3 regions of the Streptomyces sp. NPDC015127 genome follow, and region 2 is predicted to be linked to each of the others. Evidence: riboswitches for the same ligand, from Rfam matches in the RefSeq annotation. Region 2 holds a riboswitch; each other region holds the start of a gene.
What was found. A riboswitch is a leader RNA that binds a small molecule or an ion and turns the genes downstream of it on or off. The one in region 2 is predicted to bind cobalamin.
Positions count from the first base shown of each region.

Region 1: another riboswitch for cobalamin. It lies ahead of ACF08N_RS35045 (energy-coupling factor ABC transporter permease); the one in region 2 lies ahead of ACF08N_RS18475 (ribonucleoside-diphosphate reductase subunit alpha).
Region 3: another riboswitch for cobalamin. It lies ahead of ACF08N_RS32815 (cobalamin biosynthesis protein); the one in region 2 lies ahead of ACF08N_RS18475 (ribonucleoside-diphosphate reductase subunit alpha).

Region 1 covers NZ_JBIBVE010000031.1:988-6,230, reverse strand. The annotation lists partial or broken gene ACF08N_RS35070 (LLM class flavin-dependent oxidoreductase) at 1-124, shown strand, start outside; gene ACF08N_RS35065 (DoxX family protein) at 269-646, shown strand; gene dhaK (dihydroxyacetone kinase subunit DhaK) at 999-1,991, shown strand; gene dhaL (dihydroxyacetone kinase subunit DhaL) at 2,043-2,654, shown strand; gene ACF08N_RS35050 (PTS-dependent dihydroxyacetone kinase phosphotransferase subunit DhaM) at 2,654-3,067, shown strand; cobalamin riboswitch at 3,169-3,366, shown strand; gene ACF08N_RS35045 (energy-coupling factor ABC transporter permease) at 3,395-4,084, shown strand; gene ACF08N_RS35040 (energy-coupling factor ABC transporter substrate-binding protein) at 4,081-4,479, shown strand; gene cbiQ (cobalt ECF transporter T component CbiQ) at 4,486-5,235, shown strand; gene ACF08N_RS35030 (energy-coupling factor ABC transporter ATP-binding protein) at 5,232-5,243, shown strand, end outside.
Region 2 covers NZ_JBIBVE010000008.1:342,116-347,358, forward strand. The annotation lists gene ACF08N_RS18455 (GntR family transcriptional regulator) at 1-257, shown strand, start outside; gene ACF08N_RS18460 (DUF3311 domain-containing protein) at 585-866, shown strand; gene mctP (monocarboxylate uptake permease MctP) at 863-2,497, shown strand; gene ACF08N_RS18470 (GNAT family N-acetyltransferase) at 2,582-3,082, shown strand; cobalamin riboswitch at 3,118-3,261, shown strand; gene ACF08N_RS18475 (ribonucleoside-diphosphate reductase subunit alpha) at 3,401-5,243, shown strand, end outside.
Region 3 covers NZ_JBIBVE010000023.1:10,476-15,718, forward strand. The annotation lists gene ACF08N_RS32805 (putative cobaltochelatase) at 1-1,141, opposite strand, end outside; gene ACF08N_RS32810 (cobyric acid synthase) at 1,332-2,864, opposite strand; gene ACF08N_RS32815 (cobalamin biosynthesis protein) at 2,861-3,811, opposite strand; cobalamin riboswitch at 3,901-4,036, opposite strand; gene ACF08N_RS32820 (hypothetical protein) at 4,192-4,413, opposite strand; gene ACF08N_RS32825 (anion permease) at 4,426-5,243, opposite strand, start outside.

The DNA of each region.
Region 1 (5,243 bases), on a different contig from region 2:
CACCGCACGGCACGGCCTGCGCCTCATGCTCGCGATCATCGGCGGTTCCCCCGGGCGCTTCGGGCCCTACATCGACCTGTACCGGCGGGCCGCCGACCAGCTCGGCACGCACCCCCACGCCGTGGTGCCCGCAGACGCGTTGGCCGGCCCCGACTCCGGCCGCATGCTCGCCCGAGTCCGCGCCACCACCCGATAACACCCCTCACTGACCCACCATCACGCCCACCCCATGCAGCGCGTCATCGCGCACCGAGCAGTCAGGAAAAACATGAACGTCGTTCTGTGGATCACCGCCGGCGCGCTGGCCGTCCTCTTCGTCGGCGCCGGCGCGGCGAAGCTGTTGCAGCCGAAGGAAAAGCTGGCCGCCGGCCCCAACATGGCCTGGGCCGAGCCGTTCTCCCCCGGCGCGATCAAGCTGATCGGCCTCGCCGAGGTCCTCGCCGCGATCGGCCTGATCCTTCCCGCCCTGCTGGACGTCGCCCCCGTCCTCGTCCCGCTGGCCGCCACCGGGCTGATACTGCTGATGATCGGCGCCATTACCGTGCACGCCCGCCGGCAGGAGAACCAGACCCTCGTCATGAACGTGATCCTGCTCGTCCTGGCAGCCGTCGTCGCCTGGGGCCGCTTCGGCCCCCACGCCTTCTGAACCGAGCGACCAACCGGCGACGACGCGCACGATCGTGCGCGTCGTCGCCGTTACCGGGAGTCCGTGCCGCCCTGCGGCACGGACTCCCGTACGTCACGGCCAACGTGTGCCGGCCAACGTGACCTTCGCTGCCGCAAGGTCGATACTGCCGAAACAGGAATCCACCCGACTCGCTTCCGACACGGCCAGACCTGACGAACCGTCACCACAACCGGCATCGCGTCGGCATCAGTACCGCCACCGCCCGCTCCCGACGACATGGACCGCCGAGACCGACACCTGCCCACACCACATCTGACCTGCTGAAACGCAGGTCAGGGGCATCATCTGCCAGCGACACCAGGAGGTACCGATGAAAATGCTGATCAACGTCCCGGAGACCGTCGTCGCGGACGCGCTGCGCGGGATGGCCGCCGCGTATCCCGAGCTCAATGTCGACGTGGACAACCGTGTGATCCTCCGGCGGGACGCGCCGGTCGCCGGCAAGGTGGCGCTCGTCTCCGGAGGCGGTTCGGGGCACGAGCCGCTGCACGGCGGGTTCGTCGGGCCGGGGATGCTGGACGCGGCCTGTCCGGGTGAGGTGTTCACCAGCCCCGTGCCCGATCAGATGGTGCGGGCCGCCGCCGCTGTCGAGAGCGGTGAGGGCGTGCTGTTCGTCGTGAAGAACTACACCGGCGACGTACTCAATTTCCAGATGGCCGCGGAGCTCGCCGAGGACGAGGGCGTGCGGCTCGCCACCGTGCTGGTCGACGACGACGTCGCCGTGACGGACAGCCTGTACACGGCAGGCCGGCGCGGGACGGGTGCGACTCTGTTCGTGGAGAAGATCGCGGGCGCGGCCGCCGAGGAGGGCGCCCCGCTGGAGCGGGTCGAGGCCCTCGCCCGGCAGGTGAACGCCTCCTCCCGCAGTTTCGGCGTCGCGCTGAGCGCCTGCAGCACTCCCGCCAAGGGCGGCCCCACCTTCGATCTGCCGCCGGGCGAGCTGGAGTTGGGCGTCGGCATCCACGGCGAGCCGGGCCGGGAGCGGCGCGCGATGATGACGGCGCGGGAGATCGCGGACTTCGCCGTGGGCGCGGTCCTCGACGACCTGCGCCCGACCGGCCCGGTGATCGCGCTCGTCAACGGGATGGGCGGCACACCCCTGCTGGAGCTGTACGGGTTCAACGCCGAGGTGCAGCGGGTGCTCACCGAGCGCGATGTCGCCGTGGCCCGCACGCTCGTCGGCAACTACGTGACCTCGCTCGACATGGCCGGCTGCTCGGTGACGCTGTGCCAGGTCGACGAGGAGCTGCTGCGGCTGTGGGACGCGCCGGTGCAGACGCCCGCCCTGCGGTGGGGACGCTGAGCATCCGGCCCCGCCCCCTTTGGAACCGAACACCCGACCCGAGGAGTTCTCGTGCTCGACGCCGCATTCTTCCGCCGCTGGCTGACGACCGCCGCCGCGGCCGTGGACCGTGAGGCCGACCGTCTGACCGAGCTGGACTCCGCGATCGGCGACGCCGATCACGGCAGCAATCTCCAGCGCGGGTTCGCGGCCGTCGTCGCGGCCCTGGACAAGGAGCCGCCGGCGGCTCCCGGAGCCGTACTGGTCCTCGCCGGGCGGCAGTTGATCTCGTCGGTCGGCGGGGCCTCCGGGCCGCTGTACGGGACGCTGCTGCGGCGTACCGGCAAGGCGCTCGGCGACGACGCCGAGGTGAGCGCGGCGCAGCTGGCCGAGGCGCTGCGCGCGGGTGTCGCGGCCGTGGCGCAGCTGGGGGGCGCGAAGGCGGGCGACAAGACGATGCTGGACGCCCTGGAGCCCGCGGTGGCGGCGCTCGGCGACAGCACGGACTCGTTCGCCGCGGCCCGTGCGGCGGCCGAGCAGGGGGCGCTGGCGACGGTGCCGTTGCAGGCGCGCAAGGGCAGGGCCAGTTATCTCGGCGAGCGCAGCATCGGGCACCAGGACCCGGGGGCGACGTCGTCGGCGCTGCTCGTGGCCGCGCTCGCCGAGACGGCGGAGGCGGCCTGATGAGCGACGACGCCAAGCGGGTCGGGATCGTGCTGGTGTCGCACAGCGCGGACGTGGCGCGCTCGGTCGCGGCGCTGGCCGGCGGGCTCGCGGGCGGCGGGGAGCTCGCTCCGGTCGCCGCGGCGGGCGGTACGCCGGACGGCGGGCTCGGCACCAGCTCCGAGCTCGTCTCGGCCGCGGCGGCGGAGGTGGACCGCGGCGTGGGCGTGGCCGTGCTGGTCGATCTGGGCAGCGCCGTGCTGACCGTGAAGGCCCTCATCGCCGAGGGCGACGAACTGCCCGACGGCACCCGCCTGGTGGATGCCCCGTTCGTCGAGGGCGCGGTGGCGGCGGTGGTGACCGCGTCGGCCGGGGGCGACCTGGACGCGGTGGAGGCCGCGGCATCGGAGGCGTACGGCTACCGCAAGGAATAAGAAGTGACGGAAGAGGCTCGTGCGGCCGGGTGTGGTGAACGGCTCACCCGGCCGCGGGCCGATGCACCCGTGCGCGGCTTGTGATGTCGCTGGTCGGCGCACTACTGTCACGGAGCCTTGGTGTTCGGGAAACCGGTGAAGTACCGGTGCGGCCCTCGCCACTGTGATCGGGAAGTCCGGCTCCACCCCCTCAGGGGAAGTCACTGGGCCACCGCGGGAGACCGCGGTGCCTGGGAAGGCGGAGTCACGGGCGGCATGACCCGTCAGCCAGGAGACCGGCCAGGGCGCGTTGTCCATCCACGAGGTGCTGGAGAGGGTCTCCCGACCATGCATATAGCCGAGGGGTATCTGCCCCCGTTGCACGCCGCCGCCTGGGGCGTCGCGTCCGCCCCGTTCGTCGTCCACGGTGTACGCGCCCTGACCCGCGAGGTCAAGGCCCATCCCGAGTCCACTCTGCTGCTGGGCGCCTCCGGTGCCTTCACGTTCGTGCTGTCCGCCCTGAAGATCCCGTCGGTGACGGGCAGCTGCTCGCATCCGACCGGTACGGGGCTCGGCGCGATCCTGTTCCGGCCGCCGATCATGGCGGTGCTCGGCACGATCACCCTGCTGTTCCAGGCTTTGTTGCTGGCGCACGGCGGCCTCACCACGCTCGGCGCCAACGTGTTCTCCCTGGCGATCGTCGGCCCGTGGGCCGGTTACGGGGTCTACCGCCTGCTGCGGCGCTCGGGCGTGCCGCTGATGGTGGCCGTGTTCTTCGGCGCGTTCGTGGCCGACCTGTCGACATACTGCGTGACCAGCGTGCAGCTCGCGCTGGCCTTCCCCGACCCGAGCAGCGGATTCGCGGGCGCCCTCGCCAAGTTCGGAGGCATCTTCGCGGTCACGCAGATCCCCCTGGCGGTCAGCGAGGGGCTGCTCACCGTGCTGGTGATGCGGCTGCTGAGCCAGTCCAGCAAGGGCGACCTGGCGCGCCTCGGTGTGCTGGTCCCGGGTGCGAAGAAGGAGGCCGTGGTCCGATGAGCCGTAACGCGAGGATCAATACGCTGCTGTTGCTGGCCGTGGCGGCGCTGGCCGTCCTGCCGCTCGTGCTGGGACTCGGCGACCACAAGGAGCAGCCGTTCAGCGGTGCCGACGGCGAGGCGGAGACGGCGATCACCGAGCTGGAACCGGACTACGAGCCGTGGTTCTCCCCGCTGTACGAGCCGCCGTCGGGCGAGATCGAGTCGGCGCTGTTCGCGCTCCAGGCCGCGATCGGCGCGGGGGTGCTGGCCTACTACTTCGGCCTGCGCAGGGGGCGCAGGCAGGGTGAGGAGCGGGCAGCCGCGCGCGTCGGCGGTCCCTCGGACGGGTCCGCCGGCGAGACGACCGGGGCCGCTGCCGACGACGGGGACACGCCCGCCGCGAAGCTGCCGTAGCCGCCGGTGCTGCCGATCGACGCGGCGGCGCACAGCAGTCGCTGGCGCCGCCGCCATCCCTGTGAGAAGGCCGTGCTCGGGCTCGGGCTGACGGTGACCGCCGTCTGCCTGCCGCCCTGGCCCGGCGCCGTTCTCGTGGCGGCTGCCACCCTCGCCGTGCTGCTCGGCCCCGCCGGGGTCGCGCCCCGGCAGCTGTGGCGGGCCTTCCGTATCCCCCTCGGGTTCTGTGTCACCGGCGCCCTGCCGCTGCTGTTCGCCGTGGGCGGCGCGTCGGGTCCGGTGGCGTTCGCGCCCGACGGGCCCGAGCACGCCGCCGCGTTGCTGCTGCGGACGTCGGCGGCGTCGCTCGGCGTGTTGCTGTTCGCGTTCACCACGCCGGTGTCCGACGTCCTGCCCCGGCTGGTGCGAGCGGGCGTGCCGCCTGCCGTGGTGGACGTCGCGCTGGTGATGTACCGGCTCAGTTTCCTGCTGCTGGACGCGATGTCCCGTGTCCGGCAGGCGCAGGCGGCCCGTCTCGGTCACACGAGCCGGGCTGCGGCGTGGCGCTCGCTGGCGGGGCTGGGGGCGACCGCGTTCGTCCGCGCCTTCGACCGGGCGGGTCGGCTGCAGGCGGGGCTCGCCGGACGCGGCTACGACGGCACGTTGCGGGTTCTCGTGCCGCGGGCGTCCGTCTCGCGCCCCTTCCTCGCCGCCGTGGCCGTGCTGCTGGCCGGCATCGTGCTGCTCACCTATCTGCTGGAAAGGTTCGTCCTGTGATCGTTGAG
Region 2 (5,243 bases):
TCGTCAAGTACACCTCGCTCTACACCGCCCTCGCGGAGGTCTACGACGTCCATCTCGCCGAGGCCGAGGAGACGATCGAGACGTCGCTCGCCACGCCGCGCGAGGCGGGCCTGCTCGGCACGGACGTGGGCCTGCCGATGCTGATGCTCTCGCGCCACTCGCTGGACGCCCAGGGCGAACCGGTGGAGTGGGTGCGCTCGGTGTACCGCGGCGACCGCTACAAGTTCGTGGCGAGGCTCAAGCGGCCGAACGACTGACGCGGACCCCAGGCCCGGAACCGGCCGGGGGTCCGGGGGTTGCCCCCGGGAAAGCACAGCGTGGCGAGGCTCAAGCGGCCGAACGACTGAGGCGGACCCCCGGACCCGGAACCGGCCCGCGTCGCGGTCCGGGCGGGCCCGTAGTCCCTCACCTGACAGGGTGTCCGGCATGGCGTCGCAGCGGGTTGCGACGCCATGTCATGTTTTGCGCAGCCGTGGCGTGAAGTCGTTGCCGTACCGATATGCGGACGGGGGGTGACGAGGCTCGGACGGCTCGCCTACATTTCCTGCGCATTACACAGGTGACCAGTGAGGGGACGGAGCCGCATGTCAGCAGTGCCCGAGGCACCGGACGCGCCTGAAGCGCCCGAAGCGAAACAACCGGTCGTCACACCGGTGCGCGTGATCATCGCCCTCTGCCTCTTCGCGCCGTTCGTGGCGATGCTCTGGGTCGGTTCCTACGCGAAGGTCGAGCCGACGTTCATCGGCATGCCGTTCTTCTACTGGTACCAGATGCTCTGGGTCCTGGTGTCGACAGCGCTGACGATGATCGCTTACAAGCTGTGGCAGCGTGACCAGCGCTCACGCAAGGGGGGTGCGTCCCGATGAAGGACGGCGTCAACGGCGTCGCACTCGGCGTCTTCATCTTCTTCTTCGTGGCCGTGACGGTCATGGGCTTCCTGGCCGCGCGCTGGCGCAAGGCCGAGAACGAGAACAGCCTCGACGAATGGGGCCTCGGCGGCAGATCGTTCGGCACCTGGGTGACCTGGTTCCTGCTCGGCGGCGACCTGTACACCGCGTACACCTTCGTCGCCGTTCCGGCGGCCATCTACGCGGCGGGCGCGGCCGGCTTCTTCGCCGTGCCCTACACGATCCTCGTCTACCCGCTGATCTTCACCTTCCTGCCGCGCCTGTGGTCGGTGTCGCACAAGCACGGCTACGTCACGACCTCGGACTTCGTCCGCGGACGCTTCGGCTCCAAGGGCCTGTCCCTGGCGGTCGCCGTCACCGGCATCCTCGCCACCATGCCGTACATCGCCCTCCAGCTGGTCGGCATCCAGGCCGTGCTCGACGTCATGGGCGTCGGCGGCGGCGAGGACACCAACTGGTTCATCAAGGACCTGCCGCTGCTGATCGCCTTCGGTGTGCTCGCGGCCTACACGTACTCCTCCGGCCTGCGCGCCCCGGCGCTCATCGCCTTCGTCAAGGACACGCTGATCTACATCGTCATCGCGGTGGCGATCATCTACATCCCGATCAAGCTGGGCGGCTTCGACGACATCTTCGCCAAGGCCGGCGAGGCGTACAGCCAGATCAACCCGGCGACCGACAAGCCGCGCGGTGCGCTGGTGCCCGGCGAGATGGGCCAGTGGGGCTACGCCACGCTGGCGCTCGGCTCGGCGCTCGCGCTGTTCATGTACCCGCACTCCATCACGGCGACGCTGTCCTCGCGCAGCCGTGAGGTGATCCGCCGCAACACCACGATCCTGCCGCTGTACTCGCTGATGCTGGGCCTGCTGGCGCTGCTCGGCTTCATGGCGATCGCGGCGGGTGTGAAGGTGACCAACGGTCAGCTGGCCATTCCGCAGCTGTTCGAGAACATGTTCCCGGACTGGTTCGCGGGCGTCGCGTTCGCCGCGATCGGCATCGGCGCGCTGGTCCCCGCGGCCATCATGTCGATCGCCGCGGCCAACCTGTTCACCCGGAACATCTACAAGGACTTCCTCAAGCCCGACGCGACCCCGGCACAGGAGACCAAGGTCTCCAAGCTGGTCTCGCTGCTGGTCAAGGTCGGTGCCCTGGTCTTCGTCCTCACCATGGACAAGACCGTGGCGATCAACTTCCAGCTGCTGGGCGGCATCTGGATCCTGCAGACGTTCCCGGCCCTGGTGGGCGGCCTGTTCACCCGCTGGTTCCACCGCTGGGCGCTCATCGCCGGCTGGGCGGTCGGCATGATCTACGGCACGGCCGCCGCGTACGGCGTGGCGAGCCCGACCCAGAAGCACTTCGGCGGCTCGTCGGCCGAGATCCCCGGCATCGGCGAGATCGGCTACATCGGCCTCACCGCGTTCGTGCTGAACCTCGTCGTCACCGTGGTGCTCACCGTCGTCCTCAGGGCGGCCAAGGCCCCCGACGGCGTCGACGAGACCAGCCCGTCCGACTACACGGCGGACGCGGGCGACCCGGGCGTCAAGGTGGAGCTCCCGCCGGCCACGGCGGGCGCTCCCGGCGGTCACTGACCCGTTCCCGGCCGAAGGGCCGCCGCATCTCCCGCCCGGGAAATGCGGCGGCCCTTCGCCGTGCTCTGATGCACACTGCCGGGCATGGACATCACGATCAGGCGCATCGAACCGGGAGAGTACGAGGAGCTCGGTGAGCTGACCGCGCAGGCGTATCTGCGCGGCGGGCTGCTCGAGTTCGGCGAGGACGACCCGTACCTTCGGGTGCTGAGGGATGTGGCGGGCCGTGCCGCGGGCACGGAGGTGTACGTGGCCGTGGGCGGTTCGGGCACGCTGTTCGGCGGGGTGGCGTTCGTCCCCTCCGGCGGTCCGTACGCCGATGTCGCCGGCCCCGGCGAGGCCGAGTTCCGCACGCTGGCGGTCGCCGAGGCGGCGCGCGGCCGCGGGGCGGGCGAGGCACTGGTGCGCGCCTGTGTGGAGCGGGCGCGGACCGTGCCCGGATGCCGGCGCGTGGTCCTGTCGACCCAGCCCGCGATGCACGCGGCACACCGGATATACGAACGGCTGGGCTTCGTCCGCACCCCGGAGCGGGACTGGAGCCCGGTCCCGAACCTGACGCTGCTGACGTACGCACTCGACCTCTGATCCTGCGGGACACAACATGTGGGGGGTGCGCCAACTCTCGGCCCCCACATGTATGCTCGTGCTCGCTGTCGCCGCAGGGGAATCCGGTGCGAATCCGGAACTGTCCCGCAACGGTGTGATCCGGTGCGCTTTGCCGTATCCGACAAGTCCGAGGACCTGCCGACGGTGCACCCGGCTCGACCGAACCGGGTGCCGAGACGTCCGGGCCTCGCGGTTGGGCCGGTGGACGCCGTGCACCGTGCTGCCCGTGAGCGGGCCCGCCCCTGCATCGGCCCCCGCCTCCCCGCCGGCCCAGAGCCGAGCGAGGGAGAGCACCACATGACCATCGCGCCAGCCGATCCGGCTTCAGGTATCGCGGAACAGACCACCGACGGCCCCGGCACCGCCCACCCGTCTCCCACCACCGCCCTCAACGGAGGCCCTTCGGGCCGCGGATCTGATCTGCTGCGGACCCTCACGGACCTGACGGCCGATCTGCCCGACGCCGACCCCGGCCGGGTCGCCGCCGCCGCGCTGCGCGGGCGGCACGCCGGGTCGGACGAGGCCGAACTGCGCGCCCTCGCCACCGACGCCGCCGCCGGTCTGATCTCCGAGGACCCGGTCTACTCCCGTCTCGCCGCCCGGCTGCTGACCCGCACGATCGCGGACGAGGCGGCCGGCCAGGGCGCCGTGGCGTTCTCCGCCTCCGTCGCCGTCGGGCACCGCGAGGGCCTGATCTCCGACCGCACGGCCGCCTTCGTGGCGCTGCACGCGGACCGGCTGGACGCGCTCGTCGACCCGGCCGCGGACGACCGGTTCGGCTACTTCGGTCTGCGCACGCTCTACAGCCGCTATCTGCTGCGCCACCCGCTGAGCCGTCAGGTCGTCGAGACGCCGCAGCACTTCATGCTGCGCGTCGCCTGCGGCCTCGCCGAGGACGACACCGTCCGCGCGGTGGACGAGGTCGCCGACCTGTACGGCCTGATGAGCCGGCTCGACTACCTCCCCTCCTCCCCCACGCTCTTCAACTCCGGCACCCGCCACCCGCAGATGTCGTCCTGCTACCTGCTGGACTCGCCGCTCGACGAGCTCGACTCGATCTACGACCGCTACCACCAGGTGGCGCGGCTGTCCAAGCACGCGGGCGGCATCGGGCTCTCGTACTCCCGTATCCGCGCCCGCGGTTCGCTGATCCGCGGCACCAACGGGCACTCGAACGGCATCGTCCCGTTCCTCAAGACGCTCGACGCCTCGGTCGCCGCCGTGAACCAGGGCGGCCGGCGCAAGGGCGCCGCGGCGATCTATCTGGAGACGTGGCACGCGGACATCGAGGAGTTCCTGGAGCTGCGCGACAACACCGGCGAGGACGCCCGGCGTACGCACAACCTCAACCTGGCGCACTGGATCCCCGACGAGTTCATGCGGCGCGTCGAGGCCGGCTCCGACTGGTCGCTGTTCTCGCCGGCCGACGTGCCCGAGCTGGTCGACCTGTGGGGCGAGGAGTTCGACGCCGCCTACCGCAGGGCCGAGGCGGCGGGCCTGGCCCGCAAGACGATCCCGGCGCGCGACCTGTACGGCCGCATGATGCGCACCCTCGCCCAGACCGGCAACGGCTGGATGACCTTCAAGGACGCCTCGAACCGTACGGCGAACCAGACCGCGGAGCCCGGCCACACGGTCCACTCCTCCAACCTCTGCACGGAGATCCTGGAGGTCACCGACGACGGCGAGACGGCCGTCTGCAACCTCGGCTCGGTGAACCTGGGCGCCTTCGTCGAGCAGGGGGCCGACGGCGGGGGGATTGCCTGGGAGCGGCTGGACGCCACCGTGCGCACCGCGGTCACCTTCCTCGACCGGGTCGTCGACATCAACTTCTACCCGACCGAGCAGGCCGGGCGCTCCAACGCCAAGTGGCGGCCCGTGGGCCTCGGGGCCATGGGCCTCCAGGACGTGTTCTTCAAGCTGCGGCTGCCCTTCGACTCGCCCGAGGCCCGGGCGCTGTCCACCCGCATCGCCGAGCGCATCATGCTCGCCGCGTACGAGGCGTCCTGCGACCTCGCCGAGCGCCGCGGTCCGCTGCCGGCCTGGGAGAAGACCCGCACCGCCCGCGGTGTCCTGCACCCGGACCACTACGACGTGGAGCTGAACTGGCCGGAGCGCTGGGAGGCGCTGCGCGCCCGCA
Region 3 (5,243 bases), on a different contig from region 2:
GGTCCGCCTCGGCCGGCTCGGACGGCGCGTCCGGGCCCTGGCCCTGAGGGGGCACCCCGCCGCCGGGGCCGCCGCCGTCAGGACCGGAGCCGGGGTCCGGGTCCGGGTCGGGGTCAGGGTCGGGCTCGTCGTCGCGGAACTGCTCCAGGGTCTCGTCGAGCTTGTCCTCGTCGAGGCCCGGAGCGTCGAAGGGATTGCGCCGCCGGCGGTGCGGCAGTGCGAGCAGCGCGGCCTGGCGCACATCGTCGGTGGTGACCTCGTCGCGCCCCGCCCAGGCCGCCAGGGCCGTCGCGGTGCGCGCCATCACGATGTCCGCGCGCATGCCGTCCACCTCGAACGCCGCGCACGTGGCCGCGATCTGACGCAGCACCGCGTCGCCCAGGACCACGCGCGGCAGCAGCTCCCGCGCCGCCACGACACGCTCCCGCAGCGCCGTCTCCTCGTCCGCCCAGCGGGCAGTGAAACCCGCAGGGTCGTCGTCGTACGCCAGCCTGCGCCGTACGACTTCCACCCGCTGGTCCGGGTCCCGGGAGGCGGCGACCTCCACCGTGAGGCCGAAGCGGTCCAGCAACTGCGGCCGCAGTTCGCCCTCTTCGGGGTTCATCGTGCCGACGAGCAGGAAGCGCGAGGCGTGCCGTACGGAGACGCCTTCGCGCTCGACGTACGAGGCGCCCATGGCGGCCGCGTCCAGCAGCAGGTCGATCAGGTGGTCGTGGAGCAGATTCACCTCGTCGACGTACAGGATCCCGCGGTGCGCGTCGGCGAGCAGTCCCGGCTCGAAGGCCTTCACGCCCTCGGCGAGGGCCCGTTCGATGTCGAGTGCGCCGACGAGCCGGTCCTCGGAGGCGCCGACGGGCAGTTCGACCATGCGCGCGGGGCGCCGCGTCCCCGAGTCGTCCTCATGCGTCCCGTCCGGGCAGGCCGGGTCCGGCGCCGCGGGCGCGCAGGAGAAACGGCATCCGGCGACGACGTCGACGTCCGGCAGGAGCGACGCGAGCGCACGGACCGCAGTCGACTTGGCGGTCCCTTTCTCCCCGCGCACGAGCACGCCGCCGACCGCCGGACTGACCGCGTTGAGCAGCAGCGCCAGCCGCAGATCGTCCATCCCGACGACCGCGGTGAACGGATAGGAGGTGCTCATCCGTCGATCACTCCTTGGCTGGGGCCGGGCAGAGGGAGCCTCGCCGGCGATTGAGGCGCGGGGGTACGGGGGCAGAGCCCCCGAAACGGGGTCCGGGGCGGGGCCCCGGTTCGGGAGGTGGGGGTCCCCCCACGCCGCCAGGCGTAGGGGGAGGGGCAGGGAACAAGCGCACCGCAGGCGCCACCCGCGTTCACGGCGCACCCGGTGGGACGAACGGCAGTCCGGCCGGCGGGCCCTGTTCGATCAGCCGCAGCAGCGCGTCCGTGTCCGCGTGCTCCTCGATCAGATCGCCGAGCCGGTCCAGCTGCTCCTCGCGCAGCGTGCCGAAGCTCGTGTCCGGCGCCGGCACGAACCGGCGGCCCGCCTGCGCGGCGACCTCCCGCAGGAACGCCCGGCGGAAGCCGTCGCTCTCCAGCGAGCCGTGCCAGTGCGTGCCCCACACGGACCCGACCCGGCAGCCGTCCAGGCTGTGTCCCTTGTCATCAGAGATGAACCCCTCCCCGCCCAGCACCTCGGCGACGCCGTGGTGGATCTCGTACCCCTCCACCCGCTCGCCGAGCGCCTCGCCGACGGGGCGCGCAAGGGTCTTCTCCCGCGCGAACCGCACGCGTACCGGCAGCAGCCCGAGCGCGTCGACCGCGCCCGCCTTCGACTCGACCTCGTCCTCGATGCGCTCCGACAGCGCCTGGTAGCCGCCGCAGATGCCGAGCACCGGCCTGCCCTCCGCCGCGCGGCGGACCAGGGCCTGCGCCAGCCCGCGCTCCCGCAGCCACGCCAGCGCCTTCACCGTGCCCCGCGTGCCGGGGACGACCGCCAGGTCGGCATCGGCCAGCTCCTCGGGCCGGTCCACGAACCGGACCACGACGCCCGGTTCGGCGGCGAGTGCGTCCACGTCGGTGAAGTTCGACATCAGCGGCACCGCGCACACCGCGACCCGCAGCAGGTCCTCGCCGACCGGCGGAGCGACGACCGACTCCCGGACCGCGCCGCGCAGGGAGACCCTCAGGCCGTCCTCCTCGTCGATGCCGAGCCCGTGCGCGTACGGCAGGACGCCGAACGTCCGCCGCCCCGTGAGCCCTCGCAGCATGTCGAGCCCGGGCTCCAGCAGGCTCACGTCACCGCGGAACTTGTTCACGAGATAGCCGGCGACGAGTGCCTGGTCCTCGGGCGCGAGCAGCGCCGTCGTCCCGAAGAACTGCGCGAACACCCCGCCGCGGTCGATGTCCCCGACCACCACCACGGGCAGCCGTCCGGCCCGCGCGATGCCCATGTTCACGATGTCCGTGCGCCGCAGGTTGATCTCGGCCGGACTGCCCGCCCCCTCGCAGATCACGGCGTCATACGTGCCCCGCAGCTCCTCCAGGCACGCCATCACCGGCTCGAACAGCTCGCGCTGCCGGTTCCCGTGATAGCCCCGCGCGCTCATCTCGCCGACGGGCCTGCCCATCAGGACGACCTGGCTGGAGCGGTCGCCGCCGGGCTTGAGCAGCACCGGGTTCATGAGCGCGGTCGGCTCCACTCGGGCCGCCTGCGCCTGCATCGCCTGGGCCCGCCCGATCTCCGCGCCCTCGCGCGTCACGAACGAGTTCAGGGACATGTTCTGCCCCTTGAAGGGCGCGACCTTCACTCCGCGCCGCACCAGCCACCGGCAGATGCCGGCGGTGACGACGCTCTTTCCCGCGTCCGACGTGGTCCCCGCGACCAGCAGTCCGCCGCCGCTCATGTACGCCTCCCCCTCATGGCCCCCAAGGCCAGTCGCGCGCCCGCGCACGCCACGAGCGCCAGCACGCCGATGCGCTGCGACAGCCGCACGGCCCGGTCGATGTCGCCGAACTCCACGGCCCGGCCCTCCCCGCCCAGCACGGGCCGGTGCTCGACCCGGCCCCCGTACGAGAGGGTCCCGCCCAGCCGTACCCCGAGCGCTCCGGCGAATGATGCCTCCACCGGGCCCGCGTTGGGGCTCGGGTGCTTCGCCGCGTCGGCACGCCACGCGCGTACCGCCCCCCGCGGGTCGGGGCCGGCGATCGCGGCGAGTACGGCGGTGAGCCGTGCGCCGGGCCAGCCCGCCACGTCGTCGAGACGGGCCGATGCCCAGCCGTAGCGACGGTGACGCGGCGACTTGTGGCCGACCATCGCGTCGAGCGTGTTCACCGCACGGAAGCCGACGAGACCGGGCACGCCCGCGACCGCGCCCCACACCAGCGCGCCGACGACGGCGTCCGAGGTGTTCTCGGCGACCGACTCGACGACGGCACGGGCGATCTGCTGTTCGTCCAGGGACTGCGGGTCACGCCCGCACAGATGGGGGAGCCGCGCGCGGGCCGCCTCGACGTCGCCGGCGGCCAGCGCCTCGCCGACGAGGCGCGCCTCCCGGCTCAGCGACGTGCCGCCGACGACCGCCCAGGTGGCGGCGGCGGTCAGGGCGACGGACGCGGCGGGGGAGCGGCGCACGGCGCGGGACGCGAGCGCGCCCAGAGCCACGGCGCCGCCGGCGCAGACAGCGGTGTGCAGGGCGCCCCGGCCCCGGTCGTCGCGCCACAGCAGGCGCTCGACGGCGGCCGCGGCACGCCCGAAGGCGGCGACGGGGTGTCCGCGGCGGGGGTCGCCGACGAGCCGGTCGACGACGAGGCCGACGGTGGCGCCGTACACGAATATCCGGTCGGCACGCACGGGGTCAGCGATCCCTGAAGTGGTGTCCGGCGGACAGCGCTGATCGGCAGCCAGGCATGGCGAGAGTCCTCACTCAGGGTCCGCGCCCTGGTTCGACGTGACCGGCGGCGAGAGTTCCTGGCTCCCCGGAGTGTTCGTCCGGGTGACAGTGGCGGGACCGCGCCGGATTCGCACCGGACTTCCTCTTCTGCCGCCGTAGATGGCCACGGCAGTCCACCACGCCCCGCGAACGCCCGTCAACTCACCCTTGACCTGCGGCGGGACAGTGTGCGAAGCCCCACACCCGGATGCGCCGAAGCCGGGCCGGAGGCACGCGAGGTGCCACCGGCCCGGCTCCGGGCGGGTCGCCGTCGTCGGCGGACGACAGCAGTCAGCGGGAGTCAGCTGACGATCAGATAGATGCCGTACGTCACGGCCGCGGCGCACAGGGCGAAGCAGGCGTAGGCGCCGGTGCGGACCATCGTGGCCGACCCGCCGTTCGCGGTCGCCGCCTCGTGCTTGGTCAGGCCGACGATGCCCAGGGTGAACAGGCCCACCAGGGCGACGGTGGCGAAGAGGCTCACGCCGAACACGGAGCCGAGAGCTGCCCAGTCGATCTTCATGCTGATGATTCCTTACACCGTGGCCGGACGGACCGGCTCGGGCTCGGCCGGGGCCGGGATGGTGGTCTTGAGGTCGCCCGCGGGCGGCGGGGTGACGGCCGCGATGGCGGTCGTGACGACGCCGGCGGGCTCCTGGTCCTCGACGTCGTTGACGTTGGTGTGGTCGACGACCTGGCGGCGGGAGACGAACCAGATCGCGGTGCAGGCCGCGACCAGGAAGACGGCGACGGCGGCGACGCCCCAGTCACCCTGCTGGGTGACGAACTCCGAGCCCGCGGCCACCAGACCGGCGGCCGGCAGGGTCAGGCCCCAGGCGACGAACATCCGGGTCGCGGTCGACCAGCGGACCACACCGCCCTTGCGGCCGAGGCCCGCGCCCATCACCGCGCCGGAGCACGAGTGGGTGGTCGACAGGGAGAAGCCGAGGTTGGACGAGGCGAGGATGACGCTCGCCGCGCCGGTCTGGGCGGCGAAGCCCTGCTGCGGCTGGAGGTCGGTCAGGCCCTTGCCCATGGTGCGGATGATGCGCCAGCCGCCGAGGTAGGTGCCGAGCGCGATGGCGACACCCGCGGAGACGATGACCCACAGGGGAGGGTTGGAACCCGGGGCGATGACGTTCCCCGCGACCAGGGCCAGGGTGATGATGCCCATCGTCTTCTGCGCGTCGTTGGTGCCGTGCGCCAGCGAGACGAGGCCGGCGGAGGCGATCTGACCGGCGCGGTAGCCCTTGGCGGTGGCCTTCGGGTCGGCGTTCCGGCCGATCTTGTACGTCAGCCGGGACGCGAGGAACGCGGCCAGACCGGCCACGAGCGGCGCGGCGACCGCGGGGA